DNA from 3 places in the Pseudomonas sp. H1_A03 genome. Region 1 is predicted to be linked to each of the others. Evidence: predicted binding sites of a transcription regulator. Region 1 holds the regulator's gene; each other region holds the start of a gene.

Evidence for each region. The regulator FliA, encoded in region 1, starts transcription of late flagellar genes. The targets are predictions, from matches to a motif close to CTAAAGTTTNNNNNNNNNNNGCCGNTAA.
Region 2: a site for FliA is predicted at 1,443-1,470, ahead of AB4O35_RS21385 (methyl-accepting chemotaxis protein). Genes of this name have one in related genera too.
Region 3: a site for FliA is predicted at 1,655-1,682, ahead of AB4O35_RS11775 (flagellar protein MotY). Genes of this name have one in related genera too.

The regions. Positions count from the first base shown of each region.
Region 1 covers NZ_CP162829.1:5,643,583-5,646,859, reverse strand. Annotated here, with positions in the region: gene flhF (flagellar biosynthesis protein FlhF) at 1-200, shown strand, start outside; gene fleN (flagellar synthesis regulator FleN) at 307-1,140, shown strand; gene fliA (RNA polymerase sigma factor FliA) at 1,137-1,877, shown strand; gene AB4O35_RS26065 (chemotaxis response regulator CheY) at 2,047-2,421, shown strand; gene AB4O35_RS26060 (protein phosphatase CheZ) at 2,440-3,228, shown strand; gene AB4O35_RS26055 (chemotaxis protein CheA) at 3,240-3,277, shown strand, end outside.
Region 2 covers NZ_CP162829.1:4,583,409-4,586,685, reverse strand. Annotated here, with positions in the region: gene AB4O35_RS21385 (methyl-accepting chemotaxis protein) at 1-1,346, opposite strand, end outside; gene AB4O35_RS21380 (TonB-dependent siderophore receptor) at 1,511-3,277, opposite strand, start outside.
Region 3 covers NZ_CP162829.1:2,561,018-2,564,294, reverse strand. Annotated here, with positions in the region: gene AB4O35_RS11780 (argininosuccinate synthase) at 1-540, opposite strand, end outside; gene AB4O35_RS11775 (flagellar protein MotY) at 683-1,591, opposite strand; gene pyrC (dihydroorotase) at 1,748-2,794, shown strand; gene rnt (ribonuclease T) at 2,791-3,277, shown strand, end outside.

The DNA of each region.
Region 1 (3,277 bases):
TGAGCCTGGCCATCAGTCATGAATTGCCGGTCGCCTACCTGACCGACGGGCCGCGGATTCCGGATGATCTGCATCTGCCGCGCCGTCATCAGTTGGTCAGCCGTGCAGTCAGCGTGCAAATGCAAGAAGAGCCTAGCGAGGAAGCGATGGCCGATATGTTCGCCGACCTTTACCACAGCCCCGCAAAACGGGTGGGTTGAGGTCAGGATGAACACAATGAAATGTATCTACATCGATGGTCTGCAAGCGATTCACGCGGCCAAGCCATGTAGCCTGCGTCTAAGCAAGACAAGGTAAAGAAATAAAATGGGCAGCATGCATCCCGTACAGGTGATCGCGGTGACCGGCGGCAAAGGTGGCGTCGGAAAAACTAACGTGTCAGTGAATTTGTCCCTGGCCCTGGCAGAGCTTGGCCGTCGCGTCATGCTGCTGGATGCTGACCTGGGGCTGGCGAACGTCGACGTTCTGCTGGGGCTGACGCCCAAACACACCCTTGCCGATGTGATCGAGGGCCGCTGCGAGCTGCGCGATGTGCTGCTGCAGGGCCCCGGTGGCATCCGCATCGTGCCGGCCGCCTCTGGCACCCAGAGCATGGTGCACCTGAGCCCAGCGCAGCATGCCGGCCTGATCCAGGCGTTCAGTGATATCGGCGACAACCTCGACGTGCTGGTGATCGACACCGCCGCCGGGATCGGCGAGTCAGTGGTCAGCTTCGTGCGCGCCGCGCAGGAAGTCTTGCTGGTGGTCTGCGATGAACCCACCTCGATCACCGACGCCTACGCCCTGATCAAACTGCTTAACCGCGACTACGGCATGAACCGCTTCCGCGTCCTGGCCAACATGGCCCAGAGCCCGCAGGAAGGGCGCAACCTGTTCGCCAAGTTGACCAAGGTCACGGACCGCTTCCTCGATGTCGCCTTACAATACGTTGGCGCAGTTCCCTACGACGAGTGTGTGCGCAAGGCTGTGCAAAAGCAGCGTGCAGTCTACGAAGCGTTCCCTCGTTCCAAATGCGCATTGGCGTTCAAGGCTATTGCCCAGAAGGTCGATACCTGGCCGTTGCCCGCCAACCCTCGGGGGCATCTGGAGTTTTTCGTCGAGCGATTGGTGCATCAGACGAGCGCAGGACCGGTGCTATGACAGCGAACGGCTACAACGCTTACAAGAAGTCTGCCCGTGACAGCCAGGGCGAGTTGATCGAGCGCTACGCGCCCTTGGTCAAGCGCATTGCCTATCACTTGCTGGCACGCCTGCCCGCCAGCGTCCAGGTCGAAGACTTGATCCAGGCCGGCATGATCGGTTTGCTCGAAGTGTCGACCAAATACGACGCGAGCAAGGGGGCGAGTTTCGAGACGTATGCGGGTATCCGTATCCGTGGCGCGATGCTCGATGAAGTGCGTAAAGGCGACTGGGCGCCGCGTTCGGTACACCGCAATACGCGCATGGTCAGTGACGCAATTCGCGCAATTGAAGCAAAAACCGGTCGCGACGCTAAAGATCACGAAGTTGCGGCCGAACTCCAATTGAGTCTCGACGATTATTACGGGATTTTGAACGATACCTTGGGCAGCCGCTTGTTCAGTTTCGACGACCTGTTGCAGGACGGCGAACACGAAGGGCTGCACGAAGACGGCGCGAGCGCTCATATGGAGCCATCGCGCGACTTGGAAGATGAACGCTTCCAGGGGGCGCTGGCGGAAGCGATTGCCAATTTGCCGGAGCGTGAGCGGCTGGTGTTGGCGCTGTACTACGACGAAGAGCTGAACCTCAAGGAAATCGGTGAGGTCCTGGGGGTCAGTGAATCGCGGGTCAGCCAGTTGCATAGCCAGTGCGCAGCCCGCTTGCGGGGGCGTTTGGGAGAGTGGCGAGCGCGCTGACAGGCAGTGTGGGGGGCACTGCAGACGATACCGCGACGGTGATTGACCTTCGCGGGTTCGACCCGTGGTGGCCCCGGCAGTCCTTTTTGTGTAATGCCTGTTGAATGAAATGGCGCGTCCAGGTGCTGGGCGCGTTTAAGACTGCTTGGAGGTCGAATTGGACAAGAACATGAAAATCCTCATCGTTGATGACTTCTCAACGATGCGGCGGATCATAAAAAACCTGTTGCGTGACCTTGGGTTCACTAACACGGTCGAGGCGGATGACGGCATCACAGCCATTCCGATCCTCAACAGCGGCAGCATCGACTTTCTGGTAACAGACTGGAACATGCCGGGCATGACCGGTATCGACTTGCTGCGCCACGTGCGTGCTGACGAAAAGCTGCGCAGCCTTCCTGTGCTGATGGTGACCGCCGAAGCCAAGCGTGAGCAGATCATCGAAGCCGCCCAAGCCGGGGTTAACGGTTACGTGGTCAAGCCATTCACTGCATTGGCCTTGAAAGAGAAGATCGAAAAAATCTTCGAACGCATCCACGGCTAATGCCATCGCGGGGGAGCTATGGAGCATAAAGAAACGTCACAGGGAGACTTTGAGTCGACCCTGAAAAAGCATGCTCACCAGTTGGTCGAAAGCCTTGAAAAAGGCCAGTTCGGCGACGCGGTGCAGTTGATCCATGAGCTCAACCAGACCCGTGACCGCGGCCTGTATCAGGAAGTGGGCAAGCTCACGCGCGAGCTGCACAGTGCGATCGTCAATTTCCAGATTGACCCGCATATGCCCCAGGCCGAAGAAATTTCGCAAATCACCGATGCCACCGAACGCCTGTCCTACGTGGTCAGGCTGACTGAGGCGGCGGCCAACCGCACCATGGACCTGGTGGAAAATGCCACGCCCCTGGTCAATGGCATGGCCACCGAAGCCCAGGCCCTCAGCGTTGACTGGGGCCGCTTCATGCGTCGCGAAGTCGGGGCTGAAGAGTTTCGTGAGCTGGCGCGTCGGGTCGAAGGGTTCTTGTCACGCAGCGAGCAGGAAAACCGCACGGTTTCCAGCAACCTCAACGACATTCTGCTCGCCCAGGATTACCAGGACCTCACCGGCCAGGTGATCAAGCGTGTGACCCAGTTGGTCACCGAAGTGGAAAGCAACTTGCTCAAATTAGTGCTTATGGCAGGCCAGGTAGACCGTTTTGCCGGTATCGAACATGACCGCGAAGCGATCCTCTCGGAAAAAGATCCACAAAAACATCTCGCCAAGGGTGAAGGTCCGCAGATTCATGCCGATAAACGTGAAGACGTTGTATCGGGTCAGGATGATGTTGATGACCTGTTATCCAGTTTAGGCTTCTAAGGAGCACCCACATGAGCTTCGGCGCCGATGAAGAAATCCTTCAGGATTT
Region 2 (3,277 bases), 1.1 Mb from region 1:
GACGTCTGTTCGCGGGTGGTGGTCACGATCCGCCCATTCAGGTCGTCGATGTGCGCGATGTCATTGCCTACCGCGCGCAGCATATCGACCGCCACCTGGCTGTCTTCCACGCAACGTTCGACGCCCTGGCGGCTGTCGTGCATGGCTTCTACGGCTTGGCGGCTGCCGTGTTGCAGGCTTTCGATGATGGTTTTGATTTCTTGGGTGGACACCGCCGTGCGCTGCGCCAGGCTGCGGACTTCGTCGGCGACCACCGCGAAGCCACGGCCTTGCTCGCCGGCGCGGGCGGCTTCGATGGCGGCGTTGAGGGCGAGAAGGTTGGTTTGGTTGGCGATGCTGCTGATGACTTCCAGTACGGTGCCGATGTGTTCGGCTTGTGTGGCCAGGCCTTGCACGGTCTCGTGCGTGCCGTTGAGGCGTGAGGCCAATTGGGTGATTTCCTGCTGGGCGCGGCTCACGCTTTCCTGGCCGCGCAGGACTTGTTGGCTGGCTTTGCCTGCGTGATCCACAGCGTGTTCGACGTGTACGGCGATGTGGCCCATGGCGTCTTCCATCCGCTGCATCGAGCCGGTCATCTGGGTGATTTCTGCCAACTGATGCCGCGCGCCTTTTTCCAGGGTGCCGCTGGCGTCTGCCAGTTCCTGGCCGAGTTGGCCGAGGCCGTGGGAGTCACGGGCGACGCCGTCGATCAGGTGGGTGATCTGTTGCAGGAAGTGGTCGAAACGCTTGGCCAGGGAAACGCGCATTGTGCCTTTGTCAGCGCTGTCGGCCTCAACGGTGAGCTGAGAAGTGACCGCGAGCATTTTCTCGAGCATTTCCTGACTCTCGACTGCTTCGGCCTGGCTGTGCACGGCCAGGTAGAGCAGGGCAACGGTTTCCATCACCACGTAGAAGGCGTGAACGAACACCATGGTCCAGCCGCCGTGGTGTTCCATCACGAATACCGGGAAACCTTGATGTTGCAGCGCATGGAACACCACGTGGTGCACGGCAATTGTCGCCGCTGCGATCAGGATCGGCAGCCAGTCGCGATAAAACGTCAGGACCGCCAGCAGCGCGAAGATCCCGAAGTGCGCTTCGATCACCCCCTGCGCCTGGTTGATGTGCAATGCCGCCATCACCATCAGGCCCGCGCCTAATGCGCAGCGCATCACGCGGGTTCCGCCAAGGGCTCGATAAAGCGCAGTGAGCACCACGCCGGTGCCGCCGCCCACGATCACGGCCTGCATCAATGTGTCGTGCCAGAACGCCAGGCCCAGCGAAAACAAAAACATCAGCCAGATCAACGCCAGCATGATGCGGTCGGCTTTACGGTAGTGCTCGAAAAAACGCGCGGGGGTGGGCATTCACACTGACTCCATGGGGTCTGGTCGAAACAAAGCGGGGGCAGGGTGGAGCAAGTTGGGTGTTTTATTTTTATTGGATTGAGTGTTGCCAAAGGTATATCGGCATCAAGAGAAGGGACTTGAGGAACGGCTACCCGGTCGGCTAGCCGTTTATCAAGGTGCGGTCAGAAGCTGTATTTGGCCGTGACGCCAAAGCTGCGTGGGTTGCCGTAGGTGTCGGTGGAACCCCAGATCGGGCTGGTGGCGATTGCCGAGTAGTAGGTGCGGTCAAAGATGTTGTTCACGTTCAACTGCAGGTCCAGATGCTTGTTTACCTGGTACCCGGCCATAACGTCTGCAACTGCATAGCTGCCTTGTTCCAGGCGATAGGTATTGCTGTTGGCGAGCACCACATCGTTGTACATGCGGCTTTGCCAGTAAACGTTGCCACCGATGCGCAGTTTTTCCAGCGGGCCCTGGAAGCGATAGGAGGTGGTGAGTTTGAACAGGCGCTCTGGGGTGTCGGTGTCGAAACGCTGGTTGTTATTGGCAGGCTTGGTGTCCTTGACGTAATGCGCACGGGTGTAGGTAAAGCCACCGCCGACTTGCCAGTTCTCAGTGAGGGAACCTTGCAGCTCCAGATCTATACCCTGGCTGCGAACCAGTCCGGACGCTTCGTAGCAAGCGGTGATCGGGCATCCCACCTGGCTGTCAGGCAATGTCGCGCGGTTTTTCTGGTCGATCTGGAATACTGCCAGGCTGGCGTTGAGCGCACCGTTGAAGTACTCGCCCTTGATGCCGACTTCGTAGTTTTCACCGACGATAGGTTCCAAGGGTTTGTCCGAAAAATCCCGACTTGTCTGCGGCGTGAAGATATCGGTATAGCTGGCGTAGACCGAATGGTGCTCGTCAAGGTCGTAGATCACCCCGGCGTAGCGTGTGAGGTTGCGGGTGACTTTGTAGTCGCCATCGCCCTGGCGGTCATCGTAGTCATACCAGTCCACACGGGCGCCCAGGATGACCTTGAGCGGGTCTGCCAGGTTCAGGCGGGTTGTCAAGTAAACCCCATCCTGGGTGGTGATGCTGTGGCCTTTGCCGTCGCGTACGAAGTTCGGCTTTGCGCCATTGAGTGGGTAGTTGGTGTCGTAGGGGCTGAACTCCTTGGAGGTGGCGTCATAGATGCGTTTGCTGGTGCCCACCACCACTTCATGGGTACGACCGAAGGCTTCGACCGGGCCGCTGAAGAAGGTGTCCAGCCCGTATTGCTTGTCATCCTGGTTCGATTGGTAGGCGGTGCGCGCCAGGGTGGTTTGATAGCGCGACTGGTAGGTACCGGTGAATACACCGTCCAACTGTGATGACGAGCCGGCGATGTGGAGTTTCCAATCGTTGGCGAAGCGATGCTCGATATCACCAAATACCGTGTCGATGGTCAGTTTCTTGTTTTCCCAGTCCGAGCCGGGGTTGGTGGAGCGAGGCAGGTTCAGGTGGTGGCCGTCAGTGCCGATCGGCAAGCCGCCCCAGAAGTGGTTGGTCTGATCTTCCTGGCGCGAGAAGCCCAGGGTCGCCGTGGTGTTTTCGCTGAGGTCGGCTTCGCCGATGGCATAGAACAGTCCGTGATCGCTTTCTTCACCCTTGCGGAAACTGTTGGCGTCCCGGTATGAACCCACCACGCGACCGCGCAGGGTGCCGCTGTCATTCAAGGCGCTGGAAGCGTCGAATTCGCCGCGATAATCATCCCAACTGCCGGCAGCACCGGTGATCGAAACCTGCGGCGTGGCAGTGGGACGCTTGCGCACAAAGTTGATCGCAGCCGAAGGGTTGCCCGCGCCGGTGACCAGGCCGGTAGCGCCACGAATCACTTCCACCCGGTCGAACATCGCTAAGTTGGGCTGCACGCTGTTGGCGTAGCCAGAATACGAACTGGGGATGCCGTCGAACATCATGTTGTC
Region 3 (3,277 bases), 3.1 Mb from region 1:
CATCGAGTACGGGGACTTCTTCTTGCCATGACGCTCGATCGGGATCGCGTGCTTTTCAGCGTAATCCATCAGCTTTTCACGGGACAGCAGGTCCCATTCACGCCAAGGAGCAATCACTTTCACGCCTGGCTTGAGTGCATAGGCGCCCAGTTCGAAACGTACCTGGTCGTTGCCCTTGCCGGTAGCGCCATGGGAAATGGCATCGGCGCCGGTTTCGTTGGCGATTTCAATCAGGCGCTTGGCGATCAGCGGACGTGCGATGGAAGTACCCAGCAGGTACTCGCCTTCGTAGACGGTGTTGGCGCGAAACATCGGGAAGACGAAATCGCGGACGAACTCTTCGCGCAGGTCGTCAATGTAGATCTCTTTCACGCCCATGGCTTGCGCCTTGGCACGTGCAGGTTCGACCTCTTCGCCCTGACCCAGGTCAGCGGTGAAGGTCACCACTTCACAGTTATAAGTATCCTGCAGCCACTTGAGGATCACCGAAGTGTCCAGGCCGCCGGAATACGCGAGAACGACCTTGTTTACGTCGGCCATGCCATCACTCCACGGGGTTGTACGGAAAGGCGTCGATTCTACCGACCAAAACCGTGAATTTACAGGGGCGCGACAGCAAATGAAGATAAAGCGACAGATTATGTCGAACGGGCGACTGATGGTCGCACCTGATGCTGGCACTTTATGACGTGTGCGCAGGGTTGCTCGGGCCCGTAGCCTGGGGGGCCGGTTTCTCGGGGGCGGCCACGCGCTCCAGCTGGATATTGACCCGACGATTGCGCGCCCGGTTGGCCGCATTGGTGTTGGGCGCCAGCGGGTAGCTTTCGCCATGAAAGCGCAGGGTGACCTGGGATTCCTGGACGCCATTGGCTTTGAAGTAGTCCATCACCGCCAAGGCGCGGCGGCGCGAGACATCGCGGTTGGTCAGGCGGTTGCCACTGTTGTCCGAATGGCCATTGAGCTCGATATGGTTGACGGTGGGGTCGGCTTTCATGAACGCGAGAATCACGTCGAGTTTCTTCTTGGCAGCCGCGTCCAGCTCGATGCCGCCACCGGGGAATCCGACTTCGGTCTGTTTGACCTGATCGTAATTCATCGGCAACAGCTTGGTGGTACACAACTGGTAGTCGTTGTAGGCCTTGTTGAATTTGACCGGCAACAGGCGGATTTCCGAGTAACCGCCTTCACGTCCGTAATGGCGAACGGTCGGGCTACGCCCTTCCAGCAAGCCATTGAACAGCCGCCCGGCCTGGGCCTGGGAGCTGTTGAACAACACGTCGCCACTGCCGGCACGCACGGCGCCGAGGTTGATATCACCACGCCCCGGCTGCCAAGGGGCGGCGGCGGCCAGCAACGTGGCCGAGCCCGCACCCAGCGAGCCGTTATAGGCTTTGAGACGAAACGTCGCCTGCTCGCCGGCCCGGCGCACGAACTCACCCGAACCGAAGTCGGTGATCGGCTGGGTCAGGCGGCACTCGAACTGGTCCCCTTCTACCTTCCACTCAATATTCTCCAGACGTGTCTGGAACGTGAGGGCCATCGCAGGCAGGCTGGCGAACACACTGAGCAGGGCTAGATAATGCTGGCGCACGGGAGGCTCCACTGGTTTCTACAACACTTCAAAGCGTCATACATCGATAAGGCATACGAAAGGCTATCGGTTGCCTCCTGCAAAACTTGATAGCGAGTGCCTGCAAGAGTCTTTTCCGGTAGCATTCCCACCAGATTGACCCGCCTGGAATCCCCAATGTCCGACCGCCTGACCCTGCTGCGTCCCGACGACTGGCATATTCATCTTCGCGATGGTGCTGCGTTACCCCACACCGTGGCCGATGTAGCGCGCACCTTTGGCCGCGCCATCATCATGCCTAACCTGGTACCTCCGGTGCGTAACGCCGAGCAAGCCGATGCCTATCGCCAGCGAATCCTCGCTGCACGACCGGCCGGCAGCCGCTTCGAACCGTTGATGGTGCTCTACCTCACCGACCGCACCCAGCCCGAGGAAATTCGCGAGGCCAAGGCCAGCGGTTTCGTGCACGCCGCCAAGCTGTACCCGGCGGGCGCGACCACCAACTCCGATTCCGGCGTGACCAGTATCGACAAGATCCTGCCAGCCATCGAAGCCATGGCCGAAGTCGGCATGCCGCTGTTGATCCACGGTGAAGTCACCCGTGGCGACGTGGACGTGTTCGATCGCGAGAAGATCTTCATCGACGAACACATGCGCCGTGTGGTCGAGCTGTTCCCGACCCTCAAGGTGGTGTTCGAGCACATCACCACCGCCGATGCCGTGCAGTTTGTCACCGAGGCCTCGGCCAACGTCGGCGCGACCATCACTGCGCATCACCTGCTGTACAACCGCAACCACATGCTGGTGGGCGGGATTCGGCCGCACTTCTATTGCCTGCCAATCCTCAAGCGCAACACCCATCAGGTGGCCTTGCTGGATGCTGCGACCAGCGGCAACCCGAAGTTCTTCCTCGGCACCGATTCCGCGCCCCACGCCCAGCACGCCAAAGAAGCGGCGTGCGGCTGTGCCGGTTGCTACACCGCCTATGCAGCCATCGAGCTGTACGCCGAAGCGTTCGAACAGCGCAACGCGCTGGACAAGCTCGAAGCGTTCGCCAGCCTCAACGGCCCGCGTTTCTACGGCCTGCCGGTGAATACCGACCGCATCACCCTGGTTCGTGAAGACTGGACCGCCCCTGCCAGCCTGCCGTTTGGCGAGCTGACCGTTATCCCGCTGCGCGCCGGTGAAACACTGCGCTGGCGCCTGCTGGAGGAAAGCAAGTGAGTGAAGACCATTACGACGACGAACATGAGCACAGTGGTGGCGGTTCCCGTCACCCGATGGCCGAGCGGTTTCGCGGTTATCTGCCAGTCGTCATCGACGTAGAAACCGGTGGTTTCAATTGCGCCACCGACGCACTGCTCGAAATCGCCGCGACCACCATCGGCATGGATGAACAGGGCTTTGTGTTCCCGGAACACACCCACTTCTTCCGTGTCGAGCCGTTCGAAGGCGCCAACATCGAAGCGGCCGCCTTGGAGTTCACCGGGATCAAGCTCGATCACCCACTGCGCATGGCGGTGAGTGAAGAAGCGGCGCTGACCGATATCTTCCGCGGCGTGCGCAAGGCGTTGAAGGCCAATGGCTGCAAACGCGCGATTCTGGTTGGCCACAACAGCAGCTTCGACCTGGGCTTCCTGAATGCCGCCGTGACGCGGTTGGACATGAAGCGCAACCCGTTCCACCCGTTCTCCAGCTTTGACACCG